DNA from 3 places in the Streptomyces sp. NBC_00158 genome. Region 1 is predicted to be linked to each of the others. Evidence: riboswitches for the same ligand, from Rfam matches in the RefSeq annotation. Region 1 holds a riboswitch; each other region holds the start of a gene.
What was found. Region 1 has a riboswitch for cobalamin ahead of metE (5-methyltetrahydropteroyltriglutamate--homocysteine S-methyltransferase). Riboswitches for the same ligand answer to the same signal wherever they lie in the genome.
Positions count from the first base shown of each region.

Region 1 (4,704 bases):
CGCGGCGATCTCCCCGTCCCCGGCCACCGCCGGCCGGGCTCCGGGCTGGAGGAGGTCGGCCGTGGCCATGGCCCGGTTCAGCCGGGCGAGCGGGGCCAGGCCGACCCTGAGCAGGACCGCGTTGACGACCAGCATCGCCGCCAACCCGCCGAGCAGGACCAGCGCCTCGCCGAACAGCACCGGCGTGGAGACCGTCACCGGGCCGAGCAGCAGGGCCACCGCGACGGCCAGGACGCCCGCGTTCAGGAGGAAGATCCGCCAGTACAACGACACGGCCACATACCCTTTCCAGCCGGTCCCCCAGCATCAGTCACAGCCCTGCGGCCGCCTCCCGACCACCCCGCTGACCTGCGGCGAAGCCTACTTCCCCGGCCCCATCCTCAGGGGGCGGCAGGCCGCTGTCCATCCGTGCCGGCACCCATATTGCGGGCGCCCGGAAAGTGGCAGGATGTGCGCGCCGACCGGCCCTCCCCCGCCGGGGACCGAGCCCGCAGCGAGTCGGCACCACGTACGGAACGAACACGAGGGGGGACAGCCGTGCCTGCTCCACGGATGAGCACAACGCCGCTGCCCGGCATCGGGGTCCAGTACGACCTCACCACCCGCGAACGCCGGCACCTGTCGGTGATCGCGCACCGGGACGGAACACGGACGGTGAACCTGTACCGGGCCGACGACCCCGACGCGTGCGCGCACTCGCTGCGCCTGACGGGCCCGGAGACCGCCTCGCTGATCGACGCGCTCATGCCCGCCCACCACAGCCCGAACCTCCTGCACACCACCGACCTCGGTCTGGTCGCCGAACGGATCGAGCTGTCGGCCCACTCCCACTGGAACGGCCGCCTCCTGGGGGAGACCCGGATGCGCACCGAGACCGGCGTGTCCATCGTGGCCGTGCTGCGCCGCGCCGAGGCCCGCCCCGCGCCCGCGCCCGACTTCCGCCTCGCCGGCGGGGACACGCTCATCGTCATCGGCACCCGCGAGGGCGTGGACGCCGCCGCGGCCATACTCGGACGGGAGTGAGCGACCCGTGCACTCCGCCGTCTTCCTGATCGAGTTCGGTGCGATCATCCTGGGCCTCGGCCTGCTGGGCAGACTCGCCGGCCGCTTCAGCTTCTCCCCGATACCCCTCTACCTGCTGGCCGGTCTCGCCTTCGGCACCGGCGGACTCCTGCCCATGGGCGCGAGCGAGGAGTTCGTCGCGATCGGCGCCGAGATCGGAGTGATACTGCTCCTGCTGATGCTGGGCCTGGAGTACACCGCCTCCGACCTGGTCTCCAACCTCAAGACCCAGTACCCGGCCGGACTGGTCGACTTCGCCCTGAACGCCGTACCCGGAGCCGTCGCCGCCCTGCTCATGGGCTGGGGCCCGGTCGCCGCCGTGGTCCTGGCCGGGGTCACCTGGATCTCCTCCTCCGGGGTGATCGCCAAGGTCATGGGAGACCTGGGCCGCGTCGGCAACCGCGAGACCCCGGTCATCCTCAGCATCCTGGTCCTCGAAGACCTCGCGATGGCCGTCTACCTGCCGATCATCACCGCCCTCCTCGCCGGCGTCAGCCTGGCCGCGGGCAGCGCCACGCTGGCCATCGCCCTCGGCGTCGCCGGGGCGGTCCTGTTCGTGGCCGTCCGCTACGGACGCCACATCTCCCGCTTCGTCTCCAGCGACGACCCGGAGAAGCTCCTCCTCGTGGTCCTCGGCCTGACCCTGCTCGTGGCGGGCATCGCCCAGCAGCTCCAGGTCTCCGCGGCCGTCGGCGCGTTCCTCGTCGGCATCGCCCTCTCCGGGGAGGTCGCGGAGGGCACGCACAGCCTGCTGAGCCCGCTGCGCGACCTGTTCGCCGCCGTGTTCTTCGTCTTCTTCGGCCTGCACACCGACCCCGCGAGCATCCCGCCCGTCCTGCTGCCCGCGCTGGCCCTCGCCGTGGTCACGGCAGGCACGAAGATCGCGACCGGGTACTGGGCGGCCCGGCGCGCCGGCGTCGGGGTCAAGGGACGCTGGCGGGCCGGCGGCACGCTCGTGGCGCGCGGCGAGTTCTCCATCGTCATCGCCGGCCTCGCCGTCACCGCGGGCGTCGAACCCGCCCTGGGACCGCTCGCCACCGCCTACGTGCTGATCCTCGTGGTCATCGGCCCGCTCACCGCCCGCTACACCGAACCCGCCGCGGCCTGGATCGCCGGACGCCGCACCCGGCCGCGGGGGCCCCGCCCGGCACAACGCCCGCACTCCGGGGCGCCGGAGGGCGCGCGGGAGCCGGCGCAGGACCCGGTCCGTCTCGTCCGCCCGTCCGAATGACGGAATCCGCTCGCCGCTGACGGGACGCTCCGCCTAGGGTGGCGGGTGCAGCTGGTTCGCCCCCGTCCGCCAGGCGGGATGCGTCGTAAGAGGGAACCCGGTGGGAATCCGGGACTGCCCCGCAGCGGTGAGCGGGAACGACCGCCGTCATACGCACTGGGACCGGACGACGGTCCCGGGAAGCGACGGCCAGTAGGAGCCCGCCGGGAGAACCCGGCAGACGTGCCCGCGAGTCCGAAGACCTGCCCGCTGCCCGTACGCGGACCCAACCGCGTACGGACATCCCGGTGACCTCGTGGGCGGGTCGGCGGCAGCGGGCGCCCCGCGCGACCCGCCGCTCCTTCGCGTCCCCGCGTCCCCTCACCGGGACGTTCCCGGACACGTCTCGCGAAGGAGAGACCAGTGACAGCGAAGCCCACAGCCGCGGCGGCGAGCGCCACCGTGTACGGCTACCCCCGCCAGGGCCAGGACCGTGAACTGAAGAAGGCCGTCGAGGGCTACTGGAAGGGCCGCGTCTGTGCCGCCGCCCTCCGGGAGACCGCGGCCGGCCTGCGCCGGTCGAACTGGCGGCAGCTGGCCGAGGCCGGCGTCCACGAGGTCCCGACCGGCGACTTCTCGTACTACGACCACGTCCTCGACACCAGCGTCATGGTCGGCGCCGTCCCCGCACGCCACCGCGCGGCGGTCGACGAGGACCCCCTCGACGGCTACTTCGCGATGGCCCGCGGCAGCGACACCGCCGCCCCGCTGGAGATGACCAAGTGGTTCGACACCAACTACCACTACCTGGTCCCCGAGCTCGGCCCCGACACCGTCTTCACCGCGGACCCCGCCCGGCAGGTCGCCGAGCTGGAGGAGGCACTGGCCCTCGGGCACACCGCCCGCCCGGTCCTCGTCGGCCCGGTCACCTACCTGCTGCTGGCCAAGCCCGCCCCGGGAGTCCCCGCCGGCTTCGACCCGCTGGCCCTGCTCGACCGGCTGCTCCCCGTCTACGCCGAGGTCCTCGCCCGGCTGCGCTCCGCCGGAGCCGAGTGGGTACAGCTCGACGAGCCGGCCCTCGTGCAGGACCGCACCCCCGCGGAACTGAACGCCGCCGCCCGCGCCTACCGCCACCTCGGCGGCGCCGCCGAACGCCCCCGGCTGCTGGTCGCCTCCTACTTCGGCCGGCTCGGCGAGGCGCTCCCGGTCCTCGCCAAGGCCCCGGTGGACGGCCTCGCCCTCGACTTCACCGGACCGGGCGCCGCCAACCTGGCGGACCTCGCGGCGATCGGCGGACTGCCCGGCAAGCGGCTCGTCGCGGGTGTCGTCGACGGCCGCAACGTCTGGATCAACGACTTCGAGAAGTCCCTCACCACCCTGGGAACCCTCCTCGGCCTCGCCGGGCGGGTGGACGTCTCCGCCTCCTGCTCCCTGCTGCACGTACCGCTGGACGCCGACGCCGAGCGTGACGTCGACCCGCAGGTCCGCCGCTGGCTCGCGTTCGCCCGGCAGAAGACCCGGGAGGTCTCCGTCCTGGCCCGCGGACTCGCCCGGGGCACGGACGTCATCGCGGCCGAACTCGCCGCGAACCGGGCCGGCCTGGCCTCCCGCGCCGGATCCGCCCTCACCCGGGACCCGGCCGTCCGGGCCCGCACCGCGGCCGTCACCGACGCGGACGGACGGCGCTCGCAGCCGTACGCGGTGCGCACCGCCGCCCAGCGGACGCGACTGGACCTGCCGCTGCTGCCCACGACCACGATCGGCTCCTTCCCGCAGACCGGCGAACTGCGGGCCGCCCGCGCCGACCTGAGGGCCGGCCGGATCGACGCGGCCGGCTACGAGGCCCGCATCGAGGCGGAGATCGGCGAGGTCATCGCCTTCCAGGAGAAGACCGGCATCGACGTCCTCGTCCACGGCGAACCCGAACGCAACGACATGGTGCAGTACTTCGCCGAGCAGCTCACCGGCTACCTCGCGACCCAGCACGGCTGGGTCCAGTCCTACGGCACCCGCTACGTCCGCCCGCCGGTGCTCGCCGGGGACGTCTCCCGCCCCGGGCCGATGACCGTCCGCTGGACCTCCTACGCCCAGTCCCTGACCTCGAAGCCCGTCAAGGGCATGCTCACCGGCCCGGTCACCATGCTCGCCTGGTCCTTCGTACGCGACGACCAGCCCCTCGGCGAGACCGCCCGCCAGGTCGCCCTCGCCCTGCGCGACGAGGTCGGCGACCTGGAGGCGGCCGGGACGTCCGTGATCCAGGTCGACGAGCCCGCCCTGCGCGAAACCCTCCCGCTGCGCGCAGCCGACCACGCCGCCTACCTCGCCTGGGCCACCGAGTCCTTCCGGCTCACCACCGGCGGCGTCCGGCCGGACACCCAGATCCACACCCACATGTGCTACGCCGAGTTCGGTGACGTCGTCCAGGCCATCGA
Region 1 is NZ_CP108161.1:7,219,175-7,223,878, forward strand. Features, by position in the region: gene OG553_RS33045 (sensor histidine kinase) at 1-273, opposite strand, end outside; gene OG553_RS33050 (cation:proton antiporter regulatory subunit) at 553-1,023, shown strand; gene OG553_RS33055 (cation:proton antiporter) at 1,031-2,293, shown strand; cobalamin riboswitch at 2,329-2,558, shown strand; gene metE (5-methyltetrahydropteroyltriglutamate--homocysteine S-methyltransferase) at 2,696-4,704, shown strand, end outside.

Region 2 (4,704 bases), 6.7 Mb from region 1:
CCTGGTCGCTCCGTGCGGCAACGATGGTGACCTGATGGGTGGGGTGCGAGTCCTTGATCACTCCGGACCTCCGGCGAAGTGAGCGGCGACCGGGCCTTCGATCGACAGGAAGCCGTACCGGCACAGGCCGAGCGCGTCCCACTCGGTGACGCCCGGCGTCGTGATGCATGGACAAAGCACGCTCGCCGACGGCTGAGCGTGCCGGCGGCCGAGCGAGTCCGTACCGACGAAGCCGTACTCCAGCCGCCGAGCCTGCGGGGCGCTGGTGCCGACCTCCGCGACCTACACCGGCCCACCGCCATGGACCTCCGAACGCCACGACGCCCGGTACTGGCCGGTGATCACCCACGGGCCCGGACGACCAGAAGCGCAGGCGCCCTGGTCGAGAGCAGTGGCGAGGGCGGCGGGGTGGTTGAAGGAACCCTTCTTGCTCACGAGGTGCTCCGGTCACGCTGCTCCAGCCACACCGTCCGCAGCACCGGGAAGGACGACACCTCGCCCAGCGTGGTCACCTCGTACGTCACTTTCGACAGTGTAACCTTCGCTCTGATGTGTGCCGGGAGGGATGTCCAGCAGGATGAGAAGGCCATCTGGAACGCGAAGCGGCGGAAGAACCCAGAGCTGTATGGGCCTTACGCCGATTCGGGATAGCTGGTGCTCGTCTCCTCTGCAACGGCAGCCTGAGGCACCTAATGGGAAGGCCCCGCATGAACGCCTGAACGTGAGTGATGGGCCTCATCGGTGCAAGGGATCGAAGCGATTCGGGGTCCCTCCGGGCGCAATTCGAGTGTTCGTTTCCCCGTGGAACGGTTCCGGGAGAGCTCTCCTTCGTATGGTCTTGTTCCAGCCGGCCATCGCGGGCCCCTTCGCGCGCGTACCGTGGGCGCTCTCGACGAAGGGAGCCGACGTGGCGGAGCAACAGGGCCCGGACTGGGGGCGTGGCCTGCTGGCTGTGGGCCTGCTGCTGTTCATCGTGGGGTTCTTCACCCTCTGGCCGCTGTCGGTCGTGGGATTCCTCATGGTCCTGTTCGTCGGCGTGTCCACGGCGGGGCAGAGACGGGCCGGCGGTCAGCCGCCGGAGACGCTGCTGCGGCCGGGAGACCGGCCGTGGAAGAGGGGCGAGTAGCGAGGGTCGTTATTGCGGGGCGGGGGCCGAGGGGCTCCCGGTACCCTGTGGCATGAGCGACACGACCGCACTTGGCGACCGCATGAAGCGGTACGAGGCCGCGCACCGGGCCGTCCTGCCCCGGCGCACCTATACGATCCTGCGCCTCGACGGCCGCGCCTTCCACACCTACCTGCGCCACGCGGACAGGCCCTTCGACATGGGCTTCGTCGAGGACATGGCCGCCGTCACCGAGGCGCTCTGCGCCGAGGTGAGCGGGACGGCCTTCGCCTACCACCAGTCCGACGAGATCAGCCTGCTGCTCACCGACTTCACCAGCCAGAGCTCCGAGCCCTGGTTCGGTGGCGTCGTCGCCAAGCAGCTGTCGGTGTCGGCCTCGCTGGCCACGGCGGTCCTCAACGAGCGCCGGCCCGGGGGGCGGGCCCTCTTCGACGCGCGGACGTTCACCATGTCCGACCCCGTCGAGGTCGCCAACTACTTCGTGTGGCGGCAGCGCGACGCGGTCCGGAACTCGATCTCCATGGCGGCCCAGGCGCACTTCTCCCACAAGCGGCTCCAGCGCGTGTCGACCGGAGCGATGCAGGAACTGCTGTGGTCCGAGGCAGGGGTGAACTGGAACGACTACCCGGCCGCCTGCAAGCGGGGCCAGGTGGCCGTGCGGGCGACCGGAGAACGGGAACTCGAGTACACGGACAAGCGGTCCGGCCAGACCGTACGGACCACGGCCGTCCGCTCCTGGTGGGAGACCGGAGGCGCGGAGCACTTCACCGCCGAGCCGGGCGGATGGCTCGCGCGGCGGATCCCGGCGATGCCCACGCTGACCGCCTGACAGGGCATCCGCCCGGACCCGCCGCCCCTTCCGGGTGTGAAGATCGGATCTGGCAGACTTGGCCGGGTTGTCCCGGCGGTGCAGGACAGGAAACCGGTGTGAATCCGGTGCGGTCCCGCCACTGTGACCGGCCGCCGCGTGCGCGTGGGGGCCGGGAGTCAGACACTGACGCACCGCCTCTTCACTTCGACCGGGGACGAGGATCCCCCGGAGAGGCCTCACCATGTCGCGTGTCCGCGCCGCCGTGCGCTCCTTCCTGCCCATAGCCCTTGTCCTGCCGCTCGCCGCCTGCGGCGGGCCGTCCGGGGCCGAGGGGCCCGGAGCCGGGGCGCAGCCCGCGCCCGGGTTCCCGTACACCGTCACCAACTGCGGTGTCAGCAGCACCTACCAGGCGCCGCCCGAGCGCGCCGTCACCATGAACCAGCACGCCACCGAGATCATGCTGGCCCTCGGGCTCCAGGACCGGATGGCAGGCACCGCCTACCTCGACGACTCCGTGCTGCCCGCCTACCGGCCCGCCTACGACAAGATCAAGGTGCTGGCCAAGGAGTACCCCTCCAAGGAGGTGCTGCTGGGAGCGAACCCCGACTTCGTGTACGGGGGTTACGCCAGCGCCTTCGACAAGAGCCAGGGCCGTGACCGCGAAGGGCTGGCCAAGGCCGGCATCGGCACCCGGCTGAGCGTCGAGTACTGCACCGAGGGCCCCGTCGGGCTCGCACAGCTGAAGACCGAGATCAACGAGGTCGCCCGCACCTTCGGCGTCCCCGAGCGCGGCGAGGCCCTCGTCCGGGAGGAGCAGCGGCGCGTGGACGCCGTCACCGCACGGGTCAAGGACCGGGCCCGGCCGTCCGTCTTCGTCTACGACTCCGGCGAGGCCTCCGCCTTCACCTCGGGCGGCAGCGGCATCGGCAACGAGATCGTCTCCCTCGCGGGCGGCACGAACGTGTTCGCCGACCTCAAGGACACCTTCGGCGACGTGCCCTGGGAGAAGGTCATCGAGCGCGCGCCCGAGGTCGTCCTCATCTACGACTACGGCGGCACCACCGTCGAGGCCAAGAAGCAGCGCCTGTTGAACGACCCGGCGCTCGCCGGGGTTCCCGCCGTGAAGAACCGCCGGTTCGCCGTGCTGCCGCTGTCCTCCGCCGTGCTCGGCGTACGCGTCGCCGACGCCGTCGAGTCCCTGGGCGGCCAGCTGCACCCCGACGCCCCGTGAGGCGCGCGCTGACGCCGGTGCTGCTCGCCGCCGCGCTCGCCGCCTCGATGGTGGCGGGCCTGGCCCTGGGGCCCGTACGCATCCCGCCCGGGCAGGTCGTCGACATCGTCCTCGGCGGACCCGGAACGCGCGGGGCCTTCGCCTCCATCGTGTGGGACGTGCGGATGCCCCGGGTCCTGCTCGGGGCCGTCGTCGGAGCCGGGCTGGCGGTGGCCGGCACCGTGCTCCAGGCCCTCGTGCGCAACCCGCTCGCCGACCCCTTCCTGCTCGGGGCCTCCTCCGGGGCCTCGGCCGGGGCGGTGCTGGTCATCGTGTCCGGCGCGGGTGCCGCCGGAGCCGCCGGCGGACTCGGACTGCCGGGCGCGGCCTTCGCCGGGTCCATGGCAGCGCTCGTCGCCGTCTACGCCATGGCCCGGCGCGGCGGCACCATGACCACCGGCCGGCTGATCCTGGCCGGGGTCGCCGTGCAGTACGTGCTGTCCGCGCTGACCAGCCTGGTCCTCGTCCTGTCCGCCAAACCGGACCAGCTCCGCCTGGCGCTGTTCTGGACACTGGGCGGCCTCGGAGGGGCCCGCTGGGACGAACTCGCCCTGCCCGCCGCCGCGCTGCTCGCCGGCACCGGCCTGCTCACCGCCCTGGCCCGGCCGCTGGACCTGCTGCTCGCGGGGGAGGAGGGAGCGCAGACCCTCGGCCTGGACACCGGCCGCTTCCGCGCCGCCGTGTTCGTGCTCTCGTCCCTGGTCATCGGGGTGCTCGTCGCCTACAGCGGGGCCATCGGCTTCGTCGGCCTGATGGTCCCGCACGCCGCCCGGATGGCCGTCGGCGCCGGCCACCGGGCGCTGCTGCCCGTGGCCGCGCTCGCCGGGGCCGTGTTCCTGGTCCTCGCCGACCTGGTCGCCCGTACCGCGGCGGCCCCCGAGGAGGTTCCGGTCGGGGTGGTCACCGCGCTGGTGGGCGGACCGTTCTTCCTGTGGATGCTGCGCAGGACCAGCCGCACCGAGGGGGTGGCGGGATGACGCGAGGACCGGCGGAACTTGCCGTAGAGGCCGTGCGTTACGAGGTGGACGGGCACACCCTGCTGCACGGGGTCGACCTCACCGCCCGCCCCGGCGAGACGGTCGGCGTGGTCGGGCCCAACGGCAGCGGCAAGACCACCCTGCTGCGCTGCGTCTACGGAACCCTGCGGCCCACCGCCGGCCGGGTGCTGCTCGACGGAGCCGACGCCGGGGCGCTCGGAGCCAAGGAGCGCGCCCGCCGGGTGGCGGTCGTCCCGCAGGACGCCGCCGGCACCTTCGGGCTGACCGTCCGCGAGGTCGTCGCCATGGGACGCAGCCCGCACAAGCGCTTCTGGGAGCAGGACGGCCCCCAGGACCGGCGGCAGGTGGCCGAGGCGCTGGAACGCGTCGGAGCGGCCGGCTACGCGCAGCGGCGCTTCGAGGAACTGTCCGGCGGCGAGCGCCAGCGCGCCCTCGTCGCCCGCGCCCTCGTCCAGGAACCGGGCCTGCTCGCCCTGGACGAGCCGACGAACCACCTCGA
Region 2 is NZ_CP108161.1:515,859-520,562, reverse strand. Features, by position in the region: gene OG553_RS02285 (hypothetical protein) at 283-435, opposite strand; gene OG553_RS02280 (hypothetical protein) at 908-1,126, shown strand; gene OG553_RS02275 (tRNA(His) guanylyltransferase Thg1 family protein) at 1,179-1,955, shown strand; cobalamin riboswitch at 2,004-2,143, shown strand; gene OG553_RS02270 (ABC transporter substrate-binding protein) at 2,179-3,168, shown strand; gene OG553_RS02265 (FecCD family ABC transporter permease) at 3,165-4,184, shown strand; gene OG553_RS02260 (ABC transporter ATP-binding protein) at 4,181-4,704, shown strand, end outside.
Region 2: linked by a shared signal. The riboswitch ahead of OG553_RS02270 (ABC transporter substrate-binding protein) and the one ahead of metE (5-methyltetrahydropteroyltriglutamate--homocysteine S-methyltransferase) in region 1 are both predicted to bind cobalamin.

Region 3 (4,704 bases), 4.9 Mb from region 1:
CCTGGGTCACGGGCGTTCCGCTGGCGTGGGACGTGGCCGTCACCCTCACCGCGAGCTACCAGAAGATCTTCTCCGACGACGTGAAGGTCGGCTTCTTCGCCCAGCGCGACAAGTACCAGACCGGCATCGACGCCGGGAAGGTGCTGCCGCCCGCCAAGAACATGGACGACATGCACACCGTGGTCACCAACGCCACGGTCGACGGGGTCCTGTCGGCACTGTTCGCGCTCCTGATCATCGTCGTACTGGTGGACGCGGCCCGGGTCTGCCTGAAGGCCGTCCGCAACCCCGGGGCGGTCAGCCTCTCCGAGGTGCCGTGGACCGAGTCGAAGATCATCGCCCCGGCCGGGCTCATCGCCACCGCCGAGGAGAAGGCCGAGCTCGCGGCCGCCGGCCTCGACGGGAGCGGGGGCAAGGCCAAGGAACCGGTCGCGTGAGCGGCGGGGTGCGCGGGGCGCTGGCGAAGGCCCGGTTCTACGTAAGGGAGTTCTCCGGCGAGGCCGCGTACGACCGCTACGTGGCGCACGCGCGCTCGCACGACCCGGACGCCGAGGTCCTGACCCGGCGCGCCTTCGAGCGGGCCCGCACCGACGCCCGCGAGGCGGACCCGCGCGAGGGCTTCCGCTGCTGCTGAACGGCCAGGAGGGCCCCGCCGGCGCTTCCGGCGGGGCCCTTCACGTGCTCCGAGTCAGCGCACCCAGTCCTTGAGGACATCGGTCTGGAGAGTGATGCCGACGGGCTCGGGGAGGGCGATCTCCGTGCCGTACGGCACGATGTGGATGCTCTTGTACTCGCGGCCGACGGGCTGGCTGTAGACGGAGACCTCACACTTGGCCCGGTCGATCAGCAGGTACACGGGGATTCCCGTCTCCGCATAGGCGCGGGGCGTCTCGACGTGATCCCGCCGACGGGTGTCGGCGTCCCACGAGGTCACCTCGACAGCCATGAGGACCGGCTCGGGTTCGGCCCAGTCGCCCTGGCCGACGAACGCGTCCTCGTGTGCCAGGACTCCATCCGGAATGGCGCGGCCCTGTCGGTACGGTTCCACCTTGATCCCCTGCCCCGGATGCATCCAGAGCTCCGGCCGGTACTGCAGGCAGATCCGGGTGAGCCACTGGACGATCCGCCCGTGGTCCGCGTCCGGCATGGCCTTGCTCCTGATGACCCCGTCGATGAATTCCAGCCGTGTCCCCACCCGCTCGCGGGCCGCTATGCGCGCCACGGCTTCGAAGTCCTCGGTCGTCATGTGGGGACGGTCAGTCATGAGGGTCATGCCTCGCTCGCCTTCCTCGACCGCCTTCCTCGACGGTGCCGTCTCCGACGATAGCGCCGACCACCGACACCCGTCCGGCACACTCGGCGGCATGGACTTCGAGATCAGAACGGCGAGGGAAGACGAGTACGGGCGGCTCGGGGAGATCACCGGAGCCGCCTACACCGGGGATGGGCTGCTGGACCTGAACGAGGACGACACCTACCTGAACGTCCTGCGCGACGTCGCCGGGCGGGCCGACGACGGGGAGGTGCTCGTCGCCGTGGAGGACGGCCGGGTGCTCGGCGGCGTGACGTTCGCCGCACCCGGCAGCCGGCTCGCGGACGTGGCCGGGCCGCGCGAGGCCGAGTTCCGGATGCTCGCGGTGGCCCCCGAGGCGCGCGGCAAGGGCGTCGGGGAGGCCCTCGTACGCGCCTGTGCCGAACGGGCCCGCGCCCTGGGCGTCACGGCCCTGGTGCTGTCGACCCAGCCGGCCATGCTGGGCGCCCAGCGGATCTACGGGCGACTGGGCTTCGTACGCACTCCCGAGCTCGACTGGTCACCCGTCCCGGCGCTGAAACTGCTGACCTACCGTCTGGAGCTGTAGCCGCGCCGACACAACATGTGGTGGGTCGCGCACGGGCGGCCCCCCACATGTATGCTCATCCTCGCTGTCGCCGCAGGGGAATCCGGTGCGAATCCGGAACTGTCCCGCAACGGTATGAAAAGTCCGAGGACCTGCCGACAGTGCGCCCGGATCGACCGAACCGGGTGCCGACACGTCCGGGCCTCGCGGTTGGGCCGGTGGACGCCATGTGGTGAGTACGCGATCCCGTCGCGCCCGCATGCGCCTCCCCCCGCCCCGATCCGCCGAAGACCGGGCCGAGCGAGGGAGAGCTCCCGCCGTGACCATCGCGCCTTCCGCACCGCGCGCCGAGTCCGTTTCTGGCGACACCACCGAAGGCCCGGGGGCCGCGCTGCTGCGTACTCTCACCGAGCTGACCGCCGACCTCCCCGACACCGACCCCGGCCGGATCGCCGCCGCCGCCCTGCGCGGCCGCAGCGCCACCGCCGACGAGGCCGAGCTGCGCGGGCTGGCCACCGAGGCCGCGGCGGGCCTGATCTCCGAGGACCCCGCCTACTCCCGGCTCGCCGCCCGCCTGCTGACGCTGGCCGTGGCCGACGAGGCCGCCGGCCAGGGCGCGACCTCCTTCGCCGAGTCCGTCGCCGTCGGCCACCGCGAGGGCCTGATCGCCGACCGCACCGCCGAGTTCGTCGCCGCCCACGCCGCCCGCCTGGACGCGCTGGTCGAGCACGCGCTCGCCGAGGGCGCCGACGACCGCTTCGGCTTCTTCGGCCTGCGCACCCTGCACAGCCGCTACCTGCTGCGCCACCCCATCACCCGCCAGGTGATCGAGACCCCGCAGTACTTCATGCTGCGCGTGGCCTGCGGCCTCGCCGAGGACCAGAGCGTCCAGGCCGTCGAGGAAGTCGCCTCGCTCTACACCTTGATGAGCCGGCTCGACTACCTGCCGTCCTCCCCCACGCTCTTCAACTCCGGCACCCGCCACCCGCAGATGTCCTCCTGCTACCTGCTGGACTCCCCGCTGGACGAGCTGGACTCGATCTACGACCGCTACCACCAGGTGGCGCGCCTGTCCAAGCACGCCGGCGGCATCGGCCTCTCGTACTCCCGCATCCGCGCCCGCGGTTCGCTGATCCGCGGCACCAACGGCCACTCCAACGGCATCGTGCCGTTCCTGAAGACCCTCGACGCCTCCGTCGCCGCCGTGAACCAGGGCGGCCGCCGCAAGGGTGCCGCCGCCGTCTACCTGGAAACCTGGCACGCGGACATCGAGGAGTTCCTGGAGCTCCGCGACAACACCGGCGAGGACCAGCGCCGTACGCACAACCTCAACCTCGCCCACTGGATCCCGGACGAGTTCATGCGCCGCGTGAACGCCGACGCCGACTGGTCGCTGTTCTCCCCGGCCGACGTCCCCGAGCTGGTCGACCTGTACGGCGACGAGTTCGACGCCGCCTACGTCAAGGCGGAGGCGGCCGGCCTCGCCAAGAAGACCATGCCGGCCCGCGACCTGTACGGCCGCATGATGCGCACCCTCGCGCAGACCGGCCAGGGCTGGATGACCTTCAAGGACGCCTCCAACCGGACCGCGAACCAGACCGCGCTGCCCGGCACCGTCGTCCACTCCTCCAACCTCTGCACCGAGATCATCGAGGTCACCAACGACGCCGAGACGGCCGTCTGCAACCTCGGTTCGGTCAACCTCGGCGCCTTCGTCGCCGACGGCGACATGGACTGGGAGCGCCTGGACGAGACCGTCCGCACGGCCGTGACCTTCCTCGACCGCGTCGTGGACATCAACTTCTACCCGACCGAGCAGGCCGGCCGCTCCAACGCCAAGTGGCGTCCGGTGGGCCTGGGCGCGATGGGCCTCCAGGACGTCTTCTTCAAGCTGCGCCTGCCCTTCGACTCGGCCGCCGCCAAGGCCCTGTCCACGAAGATCGCCGAGCGGATCATGCTGGCCGCGTACGAGGCCTCCTGCGACCTCGCCGAGCGCTCCGGCCCGCTCCCGGCCTGGGCCGAGACCCGCACCGCCCAGGGCGTCCTGCACCCGGACCACTACGAGACCGAGCGCCACTGGCCCGAGCGCTGGGACGCCCTGCGCGCCCGCGTCGCGGAGACCGGCATGCGCAACTCCCTGCTCCTCGCCATCGCCCCGACGGCGACGATCGCCTCGATCGCGGGCGTCTACGAGTGCATCGAGCCGCAGGTCTCCAACCTCTTCAAGCGCGAGACCCTCAGTGGCGAGTTCCTCCAGGTCAACGGCTACCTGGTCGAGGACCTCAAGCAGCTCGGCGTGTGGGACGCGCAGACCCGCGAGGCCCTGCGCGACTCCTCCGGCTCCGTCCAGGGCTTCGGCTGGATCCCGGCCGAGATCCGCGAGCTGTACCGCACGGCGTGGGAGATCCCGCAGCGCGGCCTGATCGACATGGCGGCGGCCCGTACGCCGTACCTGGACCAGAGCCAGTCGCTGAACCTGTTCCTGGAGACGCCCACCATCGGCAAGCTCAGCTCGATGTACGCGTACGCCTGGAAGCAGGGTCTGAAGACCACGTACTACCTGCGCTCGCGCCCGGCGACGAAGATCGCCCGCGCCGCGTCCGGCGCCGCCGCCGTCCCGGCCGCCACCACCCCGGCCCAGCTGCCCCAGGCGCTCGACGCCGAGGCGCTGGCCTGCTCCCTTGAGAACCCCGAGTCCTGCGAGGCCTGCCAGTAATGAGCTCCACCGAGAAGAAGAACCTCCTCGACCCGGGCTTCGAGCTCACGCTCCGTCCGATGCGCTACCCGGACTTCTACGAGCGCTACCGGGACGCGATCAAGAACACCTGGACGGTGGAGGAGGTCGACCTCCACTCCGACGTCGCCG
Region 3 is NZ_CP108161.1:2,299,840-2,304,543, forward strand. Features, by position in the region: gene OG553_RS10160 (carbon starvation CstA family protein) at 1-437, shown strand, start outside; gene OG553_RS10165 (CstA-like transporter-associated (seleno)protein) at 434-634, shown strand; gene OG553_RS10170 (Uma2 family endonuclease) at 689-1,273, opposite strand; gene OG553_RS10175 (GNAT family N-acetyltransferase) at 1,365-1,859, shown strand; cobalamin riboswitch at 1,879-2,013, shown strand; gene OG553_RS10180 (ribonucleoside-diphosphate reductase subunit alpha) at 2,158-4,554, shown strand; gene OG553_RS10185 (ribonucleotide-diphosphate reductase subunit beta) at 4,554-4,704, shown strand, end outside.
Region 3: linked by a shared signal. The riboswitch ahead of OG553_RS10180 (ribonucleoside-diphosphate reductase subunit alpha) and the one ahead of metE (5-methyltetrahydropteroyltriglutamate--homocysteine S-methyltransferase) in region 1 are both predicted to bind cobalamin.